One region of the Shewanella mangrovisoli genome, then DNA from elsewhere that is predicted to be linked to it. Evidence: predicted binding sites of a transcription regulator. Region 1 holds the regulator's gene; each other region holds the start of a gene.
What was found. The regulator NrdR, encoded in region 1, represses ribonucleotide reductase genes. The targets are predictions, from matches to a motif close to AAACACNANATNTNGTGTTT.
Positions count from the first base shown of each region.

Region 2: nrdD (anaerobic ribonucleoside-triphosphate reductase) is a predicted target of NrdR. The motif match lies at 1,978-1,997, and genes of this name have one in related genera.
Region 3: nrdA (class 1a ribonucleoside-diphosphate reductase subunit alpha) is a predicted target of NrdR. The motif match lies at 887-906, and genes of this name have one in related genera.

Region 1 is NZ_CP080412.1:1,322,880-1,328,633, reverse strand. It holds gene K0H60_RS05850 (riboflavin synthase) at 1-344, opposite strand, end outside; gene ribD (bifunctional diaminohydroxyphosphoribosylaminopyrimidine deaminase/5-amino-6-(5-phosphoribosylamino)uracil reductase RibD) at 352-1,497, opposite strand; gene nrdR (transcriptional regulator NrdR) at 1,585-2,034, opposite strand; gene glyA (serine hydroxymethyltransferase) at 2,245-3,498, opposite strand; gene ettA (energy-dependent translational throttle protein EttA) at 3,689-5,356, shown strand; gene K0H60_RS05825 (TIGR00341 family protein) at 5,431-5,754, opposite strand, start outside.
Region 2 is NZ_CP080412.1:2,972,475-2,978,228, reverse strand. It holds gene rssA (patatin-like phospholipase RssA) at 1-814, shown strand, start outside; gene K0H60_RS13155 (hypothetical protein) at 979-1,674, shown strand; gene nrdD (anaerobic ribonucleoside-triphosphate reductase) at 2,028-4,145, shown strand; gene nrdG (anaerobic ribonucleoside-triphosphate reductase-activating protein) at 4,251-4,712, shown strand; gene K0H60_RS13140 (YibL family ribosome-associated protein) at 4,838-5,194, shown strand; gene ribA (GTP cyclohydrolase II) at 5,458-5,754, shown strand, end outside.
Region 3 is NZ_CP080412.1:2,274,803-2,280,556, reverse strand. It holds gene K0H60_RS10005 (HAD family hydrolase) at 1-574, shown strand, start outside; gene nrdA (class 1a ribonucleoside-diphosphate reductase subunit alpha) at 1,060-3,348, shown strand; gene nrdB (class Ia ribonucleoside-diphosphate reductase subunit beta) at 3,410-4,540, shown strand; gene yfaE (class I ribonucleotide reductase maintenance protein YfaE) at 4,557-4,967, shown strand; gene K0H60_RS09985 (nuclear transport factor 2 family protein) at 5,152-5,607, shown strand; gene K0H60_RS09980 (oxidoreductase) at 5,708-5,754, opposite strand, start outside.

The DNA of each region.
Region 1 (5,754 bases):
CGCGCCAAACGCTGCTCTACGGTGGCAATGCCATCCACATGGCCGCTGACCATATGCCCGCCGAGGCGAGTTGTCGGGGTAACGGCTTTTTCAAGATTAACCTTAGTGCCCACTTTATAGTTAGCAAAGCCTGTGAGACTGACAGTTTCAGCCGACACATCCGCCACATAGCCATCGGCTAATTGCTGAACCACAGTCAAACACACACCATTGGTGGCGATACTGTCGCCTAAACGCACATCGCTTAAATCCAGTTTGCCACTGGCGACCGTCAAACGAATATCATCGCCTTTACGTTCAAGCTTTCGCAGCGTGCCTACGGCCTCAATAATCCCAGTAAACATGGTTAACTCACTTATTCGCTAAAGATGGATTGGACGTGAGCCGCAAGGTGAAACGCATATCCGCGCCCACTTTACGCTCATCGACCAGTTTGAGGGTCGGAATATCGGCCATCATTTGATAATCGGGTAATTCGAGTAGATTACGTCCTTGTGCGCCAAGGATTTTCATCGCTTGATACAGCACTAACTCATCGGCTAATCCCGCGCCGATAAAGGCACCCGCTAAGGTCGCGCCCGCTTCGATAAGCACCTGATTACAGCTTTTGCCTAAATAGCTTAAGAGTGCGGGCAGCGAGATGCGACCATCAATCGCCGGTAATTGAAGACAAGTCACATGGGCCGGCAACTGCGCTATAAAGGCTGGCGAGTAAGGCTCAGTTGAGACTAATAAAATCGGCGATTCAATCGTAAGCAAGGCCGCCGTAATCGGCATGCGGCAACGACTGTCTAAAATCACCCGCAGCGGTTGTAAAATCTGCGCTTCACTCAATTGCGAGCTAAGACTGCTAAGCTCTGAGTAGCGCACATTGAGCGAAGGGTCATCGGCCAGTACGGTTTCAATCCCAGTGACCAGTGCGCAGGCGCGCAAACGTAAGCGCTGCACATCGCGGCGAGCTTCGGGGCCTGTAATCCACTTAGAGACACCGTTGGATAGCGCGGTTTTACCATCGAGACTCGCGGCAAGCTTTACCGTTACCCAAGGCAGGCCCGACTCCATGCGCTTCATAAAACCAAGATTTAAAGCGTAAGCTTCGTCGCGATGTAAACCGACATCCACTTGAATGCCCGCATCGCGCAGCATTTGAATTCCGCGACCACCGACCTGCGGATTAGGGTCTTCAACTGCGACCACCACACGTTTTACACCAATATTGATCAGCGCCAAGGCGCACGGCGGTGTGCGGCCATAATGGCTACAAGGTTCTAAGGTGACATAGGCGGTCCCGCCGCGGGCAAGTTCGCCTGCCATGCGCAGTGCATGCACCTCGGCGTGGGGCTCGCCGGCTTTTTGATGATAACCTTCGCCGACAATGTGATTATCTTTTACGATAACGCAGCCCACACTAGGATTGGGGCGAGTGGTATAAAATCCTTTGCGAGCCAATTGTATGGCTCGGCTCATCATCTGGTTATCGAGTTCTGACCAATTCATATAAACCCTATGAAATCCTGAGGAAGCGTGCCCGAATGCGGCGCATAACGAGGCGCTAACCTAAGCGCTAACCTAAGATAACCCACGTTACTTTTGCAGTTTCGCAATCGCCTCGCCAAATTCGGAGACGTCTTCAAAGGCGCGGTAAACCGAGGCAAAACGAATATAGGCAACCTTATCTAGGCTCATTAACTGTTCCATCATCAAGTTACCTATCATCTCGGATGGCACTTCGCGCTCACCAGTAGCCCGCAGCGTTGACTTGATTTTACTTAAGGCCTGCTCGATTTCATCCATAGACACGGGGCGCTTTTCGACCGCGCGTAACATGCCTGCTTGCAGCTTTTCTTCATCGAAGGGTTGGCGCGTGCCATCACGTTTAATCACCCGTGGCATGACTAATTCAGCCCCTTCGAAGGTGGTAAATCTTTCGTGGCATTCGGTGCATTCTCGGCGACGACGCACTTGATGGCCTTCCGCCACTAATCGGGAATCGATCACTTTAGTATCTGTCGCGCTGCAAAATGGACAATGCATTGAGCCTCCTGCCGTGAATGGAATAAAGCCTATGGCTTTCGCTGTAGCTTGCTTAAACCGAGCGGGTTTAAGTCTAAGATTTTAGCAATAAAAATGGCCGCTTAATGCGGCCATGGGATTTTATCCTATTTATCGGCTGAGGTTAACCACCTAAGAGTGACACCCTAAGCAGTTGTGAACTCAGCCGCCATATTCAGATAAATTAACGAATTAACCGTAAACAGGGAAACGGGCGCACAGAGCCAATACTTGGCCTTTTACGCGCTCGATGACTGCTGGGTTGTGGGCATCGTCGAGGATGTCACAGATCCAACCGGTTAACTCTTTCGCTTCAGCTTCTTTAAAGCCACGGCGAGTGATCGCAGGCGTACCGATACGCACACCAGAGGTCACGAATGGAGAACGTGGATCGTTTGGCACAGAGTTTTTGTTTACTGTGATGTTCGCGCTACCTAAAGCGGCATCGGCTTCTTTACCCGTCAGGTCGCGACCAATTAAGTCCACCAGCATTAAGTGGTTGTCAGTACCGCCAGAAACGATCTTGTAACCACGCTCTAAGAACACTTCAACCATGGCTTTAGCATTCTTAACCACTTGTTGTTGGTAAGCTTTGAACTCTGGCTCTAAAGCTTCTTTGAAGGCTACCGCTTTACCCGCGATAACGTGCATCAAAGGACCACCTTGACCGCCTGGGAATACCGCAGAGTTCAGCTTTTTGTATAGCTCTTCATCATCGGCAGCAGACAGAATGATACCGCCACGAGGACCGGCTAAGGTCTTGTGAGTGGTTGACGTCACAACGTGCGCGTGTGGCACTGGGTTTGGATACACACCAGCGGCGATAAGACCCGCAACGTGCGCCATGTCGACAAACAGGTAAGCACCTATTTTGTCTGCGATTTCGCGCATTCTTGCCCAGTCAACGATGCCTGAGTAAGCAGAGAAACCACCGATCATCATCTTAGGCTTATGTTCAACCGCCAGACGTTCCATTTCGTCGTAGTCGATTTTGCCTGATTCATCGATGCCGTAAGGAATGATGTTGTACAGTCTACCGGAGAAGTTTACAGGTGAACCGTGGGTCAAGTGACCACCGTGAGCAAGGTTCATACCTAAAACGGTATCGCCTGGTTTTAACAATGCCATGTAAACGGCGCTGTTTGCTTGAGAACCTGAGTGAGGTTGTACGTTTGCGTAAGTCGCGCCAAACAGTTGTTTTGCACGCTCAATCGCTAAGGTTTCAACTACGTCCACATACTCACAACCACCGTAGTAGCGCTTGCCAGGATAACCTTCGGCGTACTTGTTGGTTAATTGTGAACCTTGCGCTTGCATCACGCGTGGACTGGTGTAGTTTTCAGAAGCAATCAGCTCAATATGCTCTTCTTGACGCAGAGTTTCGTTCTGAATTGCGTTGAACAGTTCCGGATCATAATCTGCGATATTCATATCTTTTTTCAGCATTGCTTACTCCAGCTGCCAATTCTTGTAGGTAGGGTTGCGCGGTATTCTACTCGTAACTAGCCGACAATCCCAGTCTCTGAAACATGAAAATCCTACAGTTTTACCTTGAACTCGCCTCAATGCCGAGTTGAGTTCGGCGCACAATCGAGTAGAATTAGCCGCATCATTAGTCACTTATAGATGCAGAAAAATGGCTCAGTTTGTTTACAGCATGCTGCGGGTGGGCAAGGTTGTTCCTCCTAAGAAGCAGATCCTTAAAGACATTTCCTTAAGCTTTTTCCCCGGCGCTAAGATCGGTGTGTTAGGTCTTAACGGTTCAGGTAAATCCACCCTACTGCGCATCATGGCCGGTATCGATACCGAAATTGAGGGTGAAGCGCGCCCAATGCCAGGGTTGAAGATTGGTTACCTGCCGCAAGAACCGAAACTCGACCCAACGCAAACCGTACGTGAGGCGATTGAAGAAGCGGTTTCTGAAGCCAAAAATGCCCTCAAACGCTTAGACGAAGTCTATGCGGCTTACGCCGATCCTGATGCGGACTTTGACGCGCTTGCCAAAGAGCAAGGCGAACTTGAAGCCATCATTCAGGCGCAGGACGCCCACAATCTGGACAACATCCTCGAGCGTGCGGCGAACGCCCTGCGTCTTCCAGATTGGGACGAGAAGATTGAAGTCTTATCGGGTGGTGAGCGCCGCCGTGTGGCGATTTGTCGTCTGCTGCTGGAAAAGCCAGAGATGCTGCTGCTCGACGAACCCACCAACCACTTGGACGCCGAATCAGTCGCTTGGCTCGAACACTTCCTGCAGGAATACTCGGGCACCGTTGTGGCGATTACCCACGACCGTTACTTCCTCGACAATGCCGCGGGCTGGATTTTAGAACTTGACCGTGGTGAGGGTATCCCATGGGAAGGCAACTACTCTTCATGGCTTGAGCAAAAAGATGCTCGCTTGAAGCAGGAATCTGCCGCTGAAAGCGCCCGCCAAAAGACCATCGCGAAAGAATTAGAATGGGTTCGCCAAGGCGCGAAAGGCCGTCAGTCTAAGGGTAAAGCCCGTATGGCGCGCTTTGAAGAGCTGAACACCTCTGATTACCAAAAACGTAACGAAACCAACGAGCTGTTTATTCCGCCAGGACCACGTTTAGGTGACAAAGTGATTGAGGTTAACAACTTAACCAAATCCTACGGTGACCGCGTGCTGATCGACAACCTGTCGTTCTCGATTCCTAAGGGCGCGATCGTCGGTATTATCGGTGCTAACGGCGCGGGTAAATCGACCCTGTTCCGTATGCTGTCTGGCAGCGAGCAGCCAGATAGCGGTACCATCGAGTTAGGTGAAACCGTGCAACTGGCGTCGGTTGAACAGTTCCGCGACTCAATGAATGACAAGAACACCATTTGGCAAGAAATTTCCGGTGGTCAAGACATCATGCGCATCAACAACATGGAAATCCCAAGCCGCGCCTATGTGGGCCGCTTCAACTTCCGTGGTGCGGATCAACAGAAAGTTATCGGCACATTGTCGGGTGGTGAGCGCAACCGTGTTCACTTAGCTAAGCTGCTGCAAGCTGGCGGTAACGTACTGCTCCTCGACGAACCCACCAACGACTTAGACGTTGAAACCCTGCGCGCACTGGAAGAAGCGATCCTCGAGTTCCCAGGTTGTGCCATGGTAATTTCGCACGACCGTTGGTTCTTAGACCGTATCGCGACCCATATTCTAGACTACCGCGACGAAGGCCAAGTGAACTTCTACGAAGGTAACTACACCGAATACTCGGCATGGTTGAAGAACACCTATGGTGCCGATGTGGTTGAGCCACACCGCTTAAAATACAAGCGTATGACCAAGTAAGCGCAATCGTTTATAGGTACATAAAAAGCCCCGCAATTGCGGGGCTTTCTTTTAATGCACAAAAGTTAAGCCTACTAATCCTGCTCCTGAATCGCTTTAACATCACCATCGCGGTCAATCACATCGACCTGAAAGTAACGCACGCGCACGGTCGCCGGTTTTACTTGGCCCGTCTGCGTCAACTCACTCTCCAGTAGTCGCACAAAGCTGGCATCTGGTTTTTTAATTCCGCCAACGGTGACCCGCACTATCCATTGACTGGCCTCTTCCTCAATCCCAACTTTAATCAACCGCATATTGGGGAACTTGAGTAACTGCTCACTCACAATGCGAGTCACTTTGCTCTCATACAATTGCCTTGCCACCACATTATGCAGATTCACGCTGAGGGCAATGAC
Region 2 (5,754 bases), 1.6 Mb from region 1:
CGGCGCGCTCGTCGGGGCGGCCTATGCCCATAATCATTTGACCGAGCTTGAGGAATGGGTACGCAGTTTTTCGAGCTGGGATGTCCTCGGGCTAATGGATATTCGTTGGCGTAAGGGCGGTTTGATCGGCGGCGAGAAAGTCTTCGATGTGCTGCAATCGCGCATCGGTGATATCAATATTGAAGACTTAGAGCGCCCCTTTGCGGCGATTGCCACGGACTTGTATTCGGGGCAAGAAATCTGGTTTCGTCATGGCGATTTACGCCAAGCCGTGCGCGCCTCTTGCTCAATGCCGGGGATATTAGCCCCCGTGCGTCAAGGAGACCGTTGGTTAGTCGATGGCGCTGTGGTGAACCCTGTGCCTGTGTCAGTGAGCCGCGCGATGGGCGTTGATATTGTGATTGCCGTGGATTTGCACGGGTTTCATTCTGGGCGGCTGCAGGTATTGCCCGTCAATATGACCAGCCATAAGGCGCCGAAGGAAGAAACCGAAATGCCCGCGCGCCAAGAAACCGGCTTTATGGATTTATTTGCTCGGGGGCGGGAGTATGTCAGCAGCTTAACCGACAAGTTCTCCCTCGGCACTAAATCCAACCCCGGCATGATTGCGGTGATGTCTCAATCGATGGGGATTTTAGAGCAGCGCCATAAACGGGCGCGTTTGATGGGAGATCCGCCCGATGTCTTGGTTGTGCCCGAAGTCGCCAATATCGGCACCATGGAATTTCACCGCGCCGATGAGGCCATAGCGGCGGGGGAGGCGGCTGTCGCTAAAGTGGCGCACTTGATTGAAGCCGCGATCTGGAAAGGCTAAGTCGCGAGGATACTTAGGGCGTGTTGACGTTTCGAGATTAGATTTTGTTCGTTCTGGCAAGCACGTGATCGCGAAACGAATAATAATTTAGGCAAGTGACTGTTTGATTGGCTTATTTTTTGCTTTAACCCCATCACACAGTGTTAGATGCCGAATTATTGACGATGAATCCTCTTTTAAATGCCTTAAATCTGAACCGTAGCAGTGTTGCCGATGCCTATGGCCTGAACAGCAAGAAGACGGACACGAGTAAGACTGACACAAGTAAGACTGAGCCCAGCACGGATGCCAACTCATCCACCAAGGATACGCCTAAGACTGAGACGAAACCGAGTGATGAGATTGCCTTGTCACCCCGCGCGCTTAGGGCGCAAAAAATCCAAGCCATGTCGAAGGACTTTTTTGCCGATGGCCAGTTTAGTGTGTCAGATATTCCGGCCCTAGTGTCTCGGCTGCAAAAGGACGGCATTTTGTCCGATGCACAGGTTGAGCGACTGTCACAAAACGGCATTAATTTGCCGAGCCAAAAGCCGAGCAAGCAATCCCTGCAAGACTTTATCGATGACGAGCTGAAGTCCTTAGCGGAAAAGTCACCCAACAGTCCGATGATCAACACCTTAGTCGATGCTAAGAATGTATTGTCGAATATGGATGATGCGCAATCCCCTGTGCTGGCACAAAAAGCCACCAAGGTATTTGGCCAGTTAACCGATTATCTAAATAGCAATCCAACACTCAGCGACAGCCAAAAGCAGTTATGGCAGGGGCTTAAATCGACCATGCAAGTGGCCTCTTCCATGGGAATGCAGCAATCGGCATCGGGGCAACTGAGTAGTTATCTTGCCTTAGCCAAGCGTTAACCCTGCTTGAGTGCAAACCTAAGCTAAGGGTAAACGCCGAGCTACGGACTTCTTTTCTTCCAAGGATTTTTTATTAAAAGGACTTTGGCTTTAGGGCCAAGGTCCTTTGTCGTGATTAGCGGGTATTTTTAGCGTCCGCTATCCTGCTTTATGGCCAAGGTCAAGGCTTAAAACTGAGATCATTGGGCTTGGCTACAGTTCTTCTTTGTTCTTTTTATCCATCCTATAAATCATGATCTGGATCATGGAATTTTAGGTGTTAATGCCGCTTAATTGCCTAGATATTGTGTTTATTGATTATCTGAGCACTATATGTAGTGTTAATTTTAATCGGAATGGAGAGGAACTGAACAATGCCAGTCGTGATCAAGCGGGATGGTTGCCGCACACCTTTTGATGAAACAAGGATAAGAGATGCAGTGATAGCGGCTGCAAACTCGGTTGGGATAGAGGATGCAGACTATGCCGCGACGGTTGCCGCTTGTGTGAGGGAGCGAGTGGCCAATCTGGCAGAAGTCGAGATCCACCATTTACAGGACGCAGTTGAAAATCTCTTGATGGAAGGTCCTTACAAATCCTTGGCGCGGGTCTATATCGAGTATCGCCACGACAGAGATATTTGCCGCGATGCGACCAGTAAGCTCAATCTCGAAATCCGTGGTTTAGTCGAGCAGAGCAATGCGGCACTGTTAAATGAAAACGCCAATAAAGACTCTAAAGTGATCCCAACCCAGCGGGATCTGCTCGCGGGTATTGTCGCGAAGCATTACGCCAAGAGCCATATTCTTCCTAAGGATGTCGTGGCCGCCCATGAACTTGGTGAAATCCATTATCACGACCTCGATTATTCGCCGTTTTTCCCGATGTTTAACTGCATGTTGATTGATTTGGCAGGCATGTTGACCCACGGTTTTAAGATGGGCAACGCCGAAATTGAGACCCCAAAATCCATCTCCACCGCTACTGCTGTTACTGCGCAGATTATTGCCCAAGTGGCGAGCCATATTTATGGCGGCACCACGATTAACCGTATCGATGAAGTGCTCGCGCCTTTTGTGGCGAAGAGCTATGACAAACACTATCAAGTGGCGCTCAACTGGCAGATTAAAGACGCCAAGGCCTATGCGACGGCGCTCACAGAAAAAGAATGCCATGATGCTTTCCAATCCCTTGAATATGAAGTGAATACCTTACATACCGCCAATGGGCAAACGCCCTTTGTGACCTTTGGTTTTGGTCTTGGTACCTCGTGGGAGTCGCGTTTAATTCAGCAATCCATGTTGAAAGTACGTATGACGGGCCTAGGTAAAAATCGCAAGACTGCCGTGTTCCCTAAGTTAGTGTTTGCGATTCGTGATGGCATTAACCACAAGGCCGGTGATTGCAACTACGATGTCAAACAAATGGCCCTTAAATGCGCCAGCATGCGCATGTATCCGGATATTTTGAATTACGAGCAAGTGGAAAAGGTAACGGGATCATTTAAAACCCCAATGGGCTGTCGCAGCTTTTTAGGCTCCTATAAAGAAAATGGCGAACTGGTCCATGAAGGGCGCAATAACCTTGGGGTGGTGAGCTTAAACTTGCCCCGCGTGGCCCTCGAGGCCAATGGCGATGAAGCTGAATTTTACCGCATTTTAGATGAGCGTTTACAACTTGCCCGCCGCGCATTAGACACCCGCATCGAACGCTTAAATGGCGTTAAAGCCAGAGTTGCGCCGATTCTGTATATGGAAGGTGCCTGTGGTGTGCGCCTGCGCGCCGATGATGATATCGCCCAAATCTTTAAAAATGGTCGGGCATCGATTTCATTAGGCTATATAGGTTTACATGAAACCATCAATGCGCTCTATGGCACTGAAACCCATGTGTTTGATGATGCCAAGCTTCGTGAAAAAGCGGTGGCGATTGTCGCGTACCTTAAAGCGGCTACCGATGCATGGAAGGCCGAAACCGGTTATGGGTTTAGTCTTTATAGCACCCCGAGTGAGAGCCTCTGCAGCCGTTTCTGCAAACTCGATGCGCGCCAATTCGGCGTGGTTGCAGGCGTAACTGATAAGGGTTATTACACCAATAGCTTCCACTTGGATGTGGAAAAGCGGGTGAATCCTTACGATAAAATTGATTTTGAGCAACCCTATCCTGCGATCGCCAATGGCGGATTTATTTGCTACGGCGAATACCCCAATATGCAGCACAACATTGAAGCGCTCGAAAATGTGTGGGATTACAGCTATAGCCGCGTGCCTTACTACGGCACTAACACGCCGATTGATGAATGCTACGACTGCGGTTTTACCGGTGAGTTTAGTTGTACCAGTAAAGGCTTTACTTGTCCTAAATGTGGCAACCATGAGCCAAGCAGGGTATCTGTGACGCGTCGGGTATGCGGTTACTTAGGTAGCCCCGATGCCAGACCATTCAACCATGGCAAGCAAGAAGAAGTGAAACGCAGGATCAAACACTTGTAACACTTTTGCCTTGTTTGTTTTGTTACACTGGCATAGTCGCACTGGTGGCGACTGTGCTTTGATCTTTAGCCCCTAACCATATTGGGCTTTAGCGCAGACGCAGCAATGAACTATCACCAATATTATCCCGTTGACGTGGTAAACGGGCCCGGAACCCGGGTCACGCTATTTGTGTCAGGTTGTGAGCACCAATGCCGAGGTTGCTATAATCAAAGTACTTGGGATGTGCGCTCAGGCCATTTGTTTGATAAGGCAATGGAAGATACGCTTATTGCCGATCTACAGGATGAGCGCATTGTGCGCCGCGGCTTGTCACTCTCTGGGGGCGATCCACTCTTACCCGCCAACCTTGAGGGGATACTCGCGTTAGTGAAGCGGGTGAAAACCGAATGTCCAGGTAAAGATATTTGGCTGTGGACGGGTTATACCTGGGATGCGCTAACGGATAAGCAGCGGGCGGTACTGGAATATGTGGACGTGCTGGTGGATGGTAAATTCGAGCAGAGCCTTGCCGATCCGAGTTTGCCATACCGTGGCAGCAGCAATCAGGTGATCCGTTTCTTATAAAAGCGGTAACGAGGATCGCTAACTTGCTGTTATAATCCCACACCTTGACACAGTGACCCAGACATTCAGGCCCCAAATGGTGCAAATATCGACTGGGATTCACTTAAGTAATTTAAGGTAAAATGATGAATTTAAAGCAAGAACTGCAGCAGCTTAACGATAAGTTAGATAAGTTTCGTCGTAAACTGGCGGCAGCAGAGCAACGTGGCGATGCCGTTATTGTGGCGCAATTTAAACGCGAGATTGCGGCGGTCACTAAGCAAATCAATAGTGTAAAAACGCAGCAGTCGCGTCTTTTACAAAAGCAAGGCACAGATATTCAACACTTGCCATTCCATCGCGCCCTCACCAAAGCTGAGCAAGCCGACATGGGTCAACTGAAAAAGTCAGTCAAAGGCCTAGTGGTTGTGCATCCTATGACGGCATTAGGACGCGAAATGGGCTTAACCGAAGTCACGGGTTTTGCTCCAGCAAAGTTTTAAGTTTTATTGGCAAGTTATTCATTGAGTTGCAAAATAAGGCACATGCCTATTTTGCAGCGCATTGAATGGTTGTTCGACAGATTGAGCTATAGCCGTGATAGCGCCGCAGGTTTCGATTTATAGTTGATTAAATTACTAAAGTATTTCGTGATTATGGAAAACGCTTTAGAATAGGCGCTCAGTAGGCGAAGAGCCCAATCATCGTTTTGTTTATGGATGTTCCTTCCGTCTCATGGAATGAGAGTAGTCGTTAAGGTTAAGTCATGTCGATAAAATATGTCGCGACGTCAAAATTACCCACTCCCTGGGGCGTTTTTGCCATGCACGGTTTTGAAGATACCGAAACCGGTAAAGAGCATGTTGCCCTCACGTTTGGCACCCTAAGTAGCGATGCCCCCGTATTAGGCCGTATTCACTCAGAGTGTCTCACGGGCGATGCCTTGTTCAGCTTACGCTGTGACTGTGGCTTCCAGCTGCAAACTGCGATGCAAAACATTGCCGAAATCGGCAGTGGATTTATCTTATATTTGCGCCAAGAAGGCCGCGGTATTGGTCTACTC
Region 3 (5,754 bases), 950 kb from region 1:
TGTCGGTATCGCGGCAAAACCCATCGCAGACATGCGAAGCGCCGCCTCCCATGGCAGCTTTGCCTTAGTTGATGCAGCGATTCCCGGTGCGGATGACGCCCTGCGCACTCAAGTACAGCAAGGACTCCTCGCCCACTATCAAAGGATCAATGGCGACCATTGCCAGTTGTTTGATGGTATCGCTCCTCTGCTCGATTGGCTCGATTTATGCCGAGTACCGTTTGGGGTGATCACCAATAAACCCGCCCGCTTTACACGCCCTCTATTGCATAAGCTGAAGCTCAACTTGCGTATGCCAGTGATGATCAGTGGCGATTCGACTCGTTTCCCTAAGCCCCATACTGCACCAATGCTATTGGGCGCGCAGCAGCTGCAGTGCCAGCCACAGCAAATACTCTATTTAGGTGATGCTGAGCGGGATTTACTCGCGGCTCAAGCGGCGGGCATGCTCGGCGGTGTGGCGTTGTGGGGATACTTAGGCGAGACCGATACGCCCGATGCATGGCCTGCCTATGCGCAGTTTAACTCGCCATCGAGTTTACATTCGGCCTTAAGCCAAGCATTCGCAAAATAGCGGTAACGAATTGACTCGTGCTAATTGCTCAGCTTAACCATTAATGGTGAAATAATGCTCCTTTTGCGGGTAATGCAATTTAGGCTAAGGGTCAATCCTTGCGATCGCGATCGCTGCTTATTTTAGCGATCGATCACACAGTGAAATTTGCGCAAAAAAACGTCATCAATGTTGCACGCTAATCTCAATTTGAGCTTCAGGGTTAGTCATCACTAACGCTTTTCTTTATCCTCAAGATATCCACAAGATACCCCCTGAATTGAGACTTGCAAATGGCGGCAAACCTCACTATCTTGTATCTCAGATTATTTAAAACACCATATCTTGTGTATAGGTAGCAATCAGACACACTAGAAGTTCCCCGTTAAATCGACTATCTCCTGCATAGTCAGCAGTATTAAGGGTTTTCAGGTTGATTGTTTTACAAGGAAACGTACGGTGACTTAGTTCACCTGAACAGATATCAGAACCAAGGCCTCTCTTCAATGAATAGCAATATGACAGTCACAAAACGCTGTGGTGCACGTGAGACAATCGATCTCGACAAAATACACCGCGTAATTACTTGGGCAGCCAAGGGATTAAAAAACGTTTCTGTTTCTGAAGTTGAACTTCGCACGCATTTACAGTTTTTCGACGGGATCCCAACCGAAGCTATCCACGAAACGATCATCAAATCTGCGGCGGATTTAATTTCCCCAGAATCACCGGATTATCAGTTTCTGGCTGCGCGCTTAGCCGTATTCCATTTACGTAAGAAGGCCTTTGGTCAGTTCGAGCCGCCAAAGTTATACGACCATGTGACTAAACTGGTCGAGCTTGGCAAGTATGATATGCATATTCTGCAGGATTACACCCGCGAAGAACTCGATATCATGGACAGCTATATCGACCATTGGCGCGATATGAACTTCTCCTACGCGGCGGTAAAACAGCTCGAAGGTAAGTATCTGGTACAAAACCGTGTGACCCACGAGATCTACGAGAGCGCCCAGTTCCTCTATATTCTGGTGGCGGCCTGTTTGTTTGCCCGTTATCCAAAAGAAACGCGCCTGCAATACGTGAAAGATTTTTACGATGCGGTATCGACCTTTAAGATTTCTCTGCCCACGCCAATCATGGCGGGTGTACGTACGCCAACGCGTCAATTCAGTTCATGCGTTCTGATTGAATGTGGCGACAGCTTAGATTCTATCAACGCGACCGCCTCTTCTATCGTGAAGTATGTGAGCCAACGCGCAGGTATCGGTATCAACGCGGGTCGTATCCGTGCACTAGGTAGCCCAATCCGTGGCGGCGAAGCCTTCCACACCGGTTGCTTACCTTTCTACAAGTATTTCCAAACGGCGGTGAAGTCTTGCTCGCAAGGCGGCGTTCGTGGTGGTGCTGCGACCCTCTTCTACCCCATTTGGCACTTAGAAGTGGAATCCCTTCTGGTACTGAAAAACAACCGCGGTGTTGAAGATAACCGTATTCGCCACTTAGACTACGGCGTGCAGCTCAACAAGCTGATGTACCAACGTCTGATAAAAGGCGAAAACATCAGCCTGTTCAGTCCATCGGACGTGCCAGGTCTTTACGATGCCTTCTTCGAAGATCAATACGAATTCGAACGTCTGTACCTGCAATATGAGCAAGACAGCAGTATTCGTAAGAAGACATTGAAAGCAGTTGAACTGTTCTCATTGATGATGCAAGAGCGTGCTTCAACGGGCCGTATCTACATTCAAAACGTCGACCACTGTAATACTCACAGTCCATTCGACTCGAAAGTTGCCCCGATCAGACAATCTAACCTTTGTCTTGAAATCGCGCTGCCGACCAAGCCATTGAACAACATTGACGATCCAAACGGTGAAATCGCACTGTGTACGCTGTCGGCGTTAAACTTAGGTGCGATCAAAAACTTAGCCGAGCTTGAGCCATTAGCCGATTTAGCGGTGCGAGCACTGGATAACCTACTGGATTACCAAGATTATCCAATCAAAGCGGCCGAAATTTCATCGATGAACCGTCGTACCTTAGGTATTGGTGTTATCAACTTCGCTAACTACTTAGCGAAGAATGGTATGAAGTACTCCGATGGTAGCGCGAACAACCTGACTCACAAGACCTTTGAAGCGATTCAATTCTATCTGCTCAAGGCGTCAATGAATCTGGCGAAAGAGAAAGGTGCGTGCCCATTATTTAATGAGACCACTTACGCTCAAGGTATTTTACCTATCGATACCTACAAACGTGATTTAGATAAGATTTGCAGCGAGCCATTGCATTTAGACTGGGAAACACTGCGCCAAGACATCAAACAGCACGGTTTACGTAACTCGACCCTGTCTGCATTAATGCCGTCTGAAACTTCATCACAGATCTCAAACGCGACTAACGGTATCGAACCACCACGCGGTTTGATCAGCGTTAAAGCGAGTAAAGATGGCCAGTTAAAGCAAGTGGTACCTGATTTTGATGAGCTGAAATACAACTACGAGCTGCTATGGCAAATGCCAAGCAACGAAGGTTACTTACAGCTCGTGGGTATCATGCAAAAATTCGTTGACCAAGCGATTTCGGCCAACACTAACTATGACCCAACGCGTTTCGAAGGCCGTAAAGTTCCGATGCAGACTCTGCTGAAAGACTTACTTAATGCCTATAAGTTAGGTGTAAAAACGCTGTACTACCATAACACTCGCGATGGTGCATCGGATCAACACGATGACATTACCAACATAGAGAAAGAAGATGACGGCTGTGCTGGCGGCGCCTGCAAAATCTAATCTTCAATGTTAACGGTTGCGGGATCCCTTTGGGATCCCGACTTATTGGAATACTCGTACCATGACCTACTCTACTTTTTGCCAAACACCCAACGATGCCACCCGTGAACCTATGTTCTTCGGACAATCGGTTAACGTCGCTCGTTATGACCAACAAAAATATGAAGTGTTTGAAAAACTGATTGAAAAGCAATTGTCTTTCTTCTGGCGCCCAGAGGAAGTTGACGTGAGCCGCGATAAAATCGACTACAACTCACTGCCAGATCATGAAAAGCATATTTTTATTTCGAACCTGAAATACCAAACGCTGCTCGATTCTATCCAAGGTCGCTCGCCTAACGTGGCGTTTCTGCCTTTAGTGTCGCTGCCCGAATTAGAAACTTGGATTGAGACTTGGTCATTCTCCGAGACCATCCACTCGCGCTCTTACACGCACATTATTCGCAATATCGTGAACGATCCTTCGGTGATTTTTGACGATATCGTGGTGAATCAAGAGATCCTGCGCCGCGCGACTGACATTGCCGAATACTACGATCACTTGATCAAGCTGACGCAGGTTTACCACCTGTTAGGCGAAGGCACCCATGTGATCGATGGCGAGCCGATTGAAGTCAACACTCGCACGCTAAAAAAAGCGTTGTACCTGTGCATGATGTCAGTTAACGCCCTCGAAGCGATTCGCTTCTACGTCAGTTTTGCCTGCTCATTCGCATTTGCAGAGCGTAAGCTCATGGAAGGTAACGCGAAAATTATTCGTCTTATCGCCCGTGACGAAGCACTGCACTTAAACAGCACCCAGCATATCTTAACCATTATGCAGGGCGGCAAAGACGACCCTGAAATGGCTGAGATTGCCGCAGAATGCCAACAGGAAGCGTACAACCTGTTCCTCAAGGCCGCCGAGCAAGAAAAAGAATGGGCAAAATATCTGTTCAAAGACGGCTCAATGATCGGTCTCAACGAGCAGATCCTCTGCCAATACGTTGAGTACATCACCAACCAACGGATGAAGTCCGTTAACCTGCCACTGCCTTATGCCGAGCAGTCTAACCCACTGCCTTGGATGAAGAACTGGTTAGAGAGTGACGCGGTACAAGTGGCGCCACAGGAAGTCGAAGTGTCATCTTATCTTGTCGGTCAAATCGATTCGGCCGTCGACAGTGACGAATTCCTCGATTTCGATCTCTAACGGGATTTGATTGCTCATGGCTAAATCGAATCTGCTGTTAAACAACCCCTTTGCGAAGGCGCCCATTGTGCGCCTTCAAGGGCAACCTGTGCTGCTGTTTACCGAGCAGCACAATTCGTTGTTGCAAGCACTTGAAGCCAAAAAAGTGACCATTTTCTCTGAGTGCCGCAGTGGTTTTTGCGGCGCTTGCAAGACCCGTATTATTAGCGGCAGCGTCAGCTATTTAACCGAGCCTTTAGCCGAGCTTAATGCCGACGAATGTCTGCCCTGCTGCTGCATTCCTAGCGAAGATTTAGAACTCGATTTATCCCCCGAAGGTGCTGCCGTGGTGACCTATCACCGCAGTAACAGTCGCGCCCAAACCCCATCGACGCGTAAAACCGCCAATCTTAAAGCCGTGCCACAGCAAGAAGTGGTTGAAGACTAACAGAGTCGTCTGCAAGGGATTGGTATTTCCTGCACAACATCTGCTGATTAAGTAAAAGACTACATTTTTCGACTTCCAAAATGCTTTACCACTCGCCCTTGTTAGCTTGCCAAAAGATCATTATGTTATTGCTTTCCACTTACTTTTACTTTGCTTTAATGGACTAGTATTTTCAAGGAGATTTATGGGACAGCTAATCGCGATCATCTTGCTGCTTGTGTCAATGAGTGCGTTTTCGAGTGAAGATAACCTCGTTGCCGAGATGAAAGACATGGATAGCAAGGTATTTGATTCATTTAATCGTTGTACCGATGAGCAACAACTCAAGCTTCATGAAAGTTACTTTGCGGAGAAGGTCGAGTTTTACCACGACAATGGTGGTGTCACTTGGGACCGCCAATCGATGATCAACAACACCAAAAACTATGCCTGCGGCAAATACACTCGTTCACTGGTTGAAGAAAGCTTTCAAGCCTATCCGATCAAAGACTTTGGCGCGATAACTGAGGGCATTCATAAATTTTGCATCCTAGAAACAGGCAGTTGTGATGGCAAAGCCAATTTTTTAATGCTCTGGCAACGCACCAATGACCAGTGGCAAGTCACGCGGGTCGTGAGTTATGGGCATTTACCCAACTAAGCAAATGACCCACTCATGCAGATAGGCACTTATCTTCATATCAATCAACAAAAAAGCCCGAGTTAAACTCAGGCTTTTTATTGGTGAAATAGCTTTACAACTAGAGTCGCATGGCAAGCTCGGCGCCTTGGCGAATGGCGCGTTTTG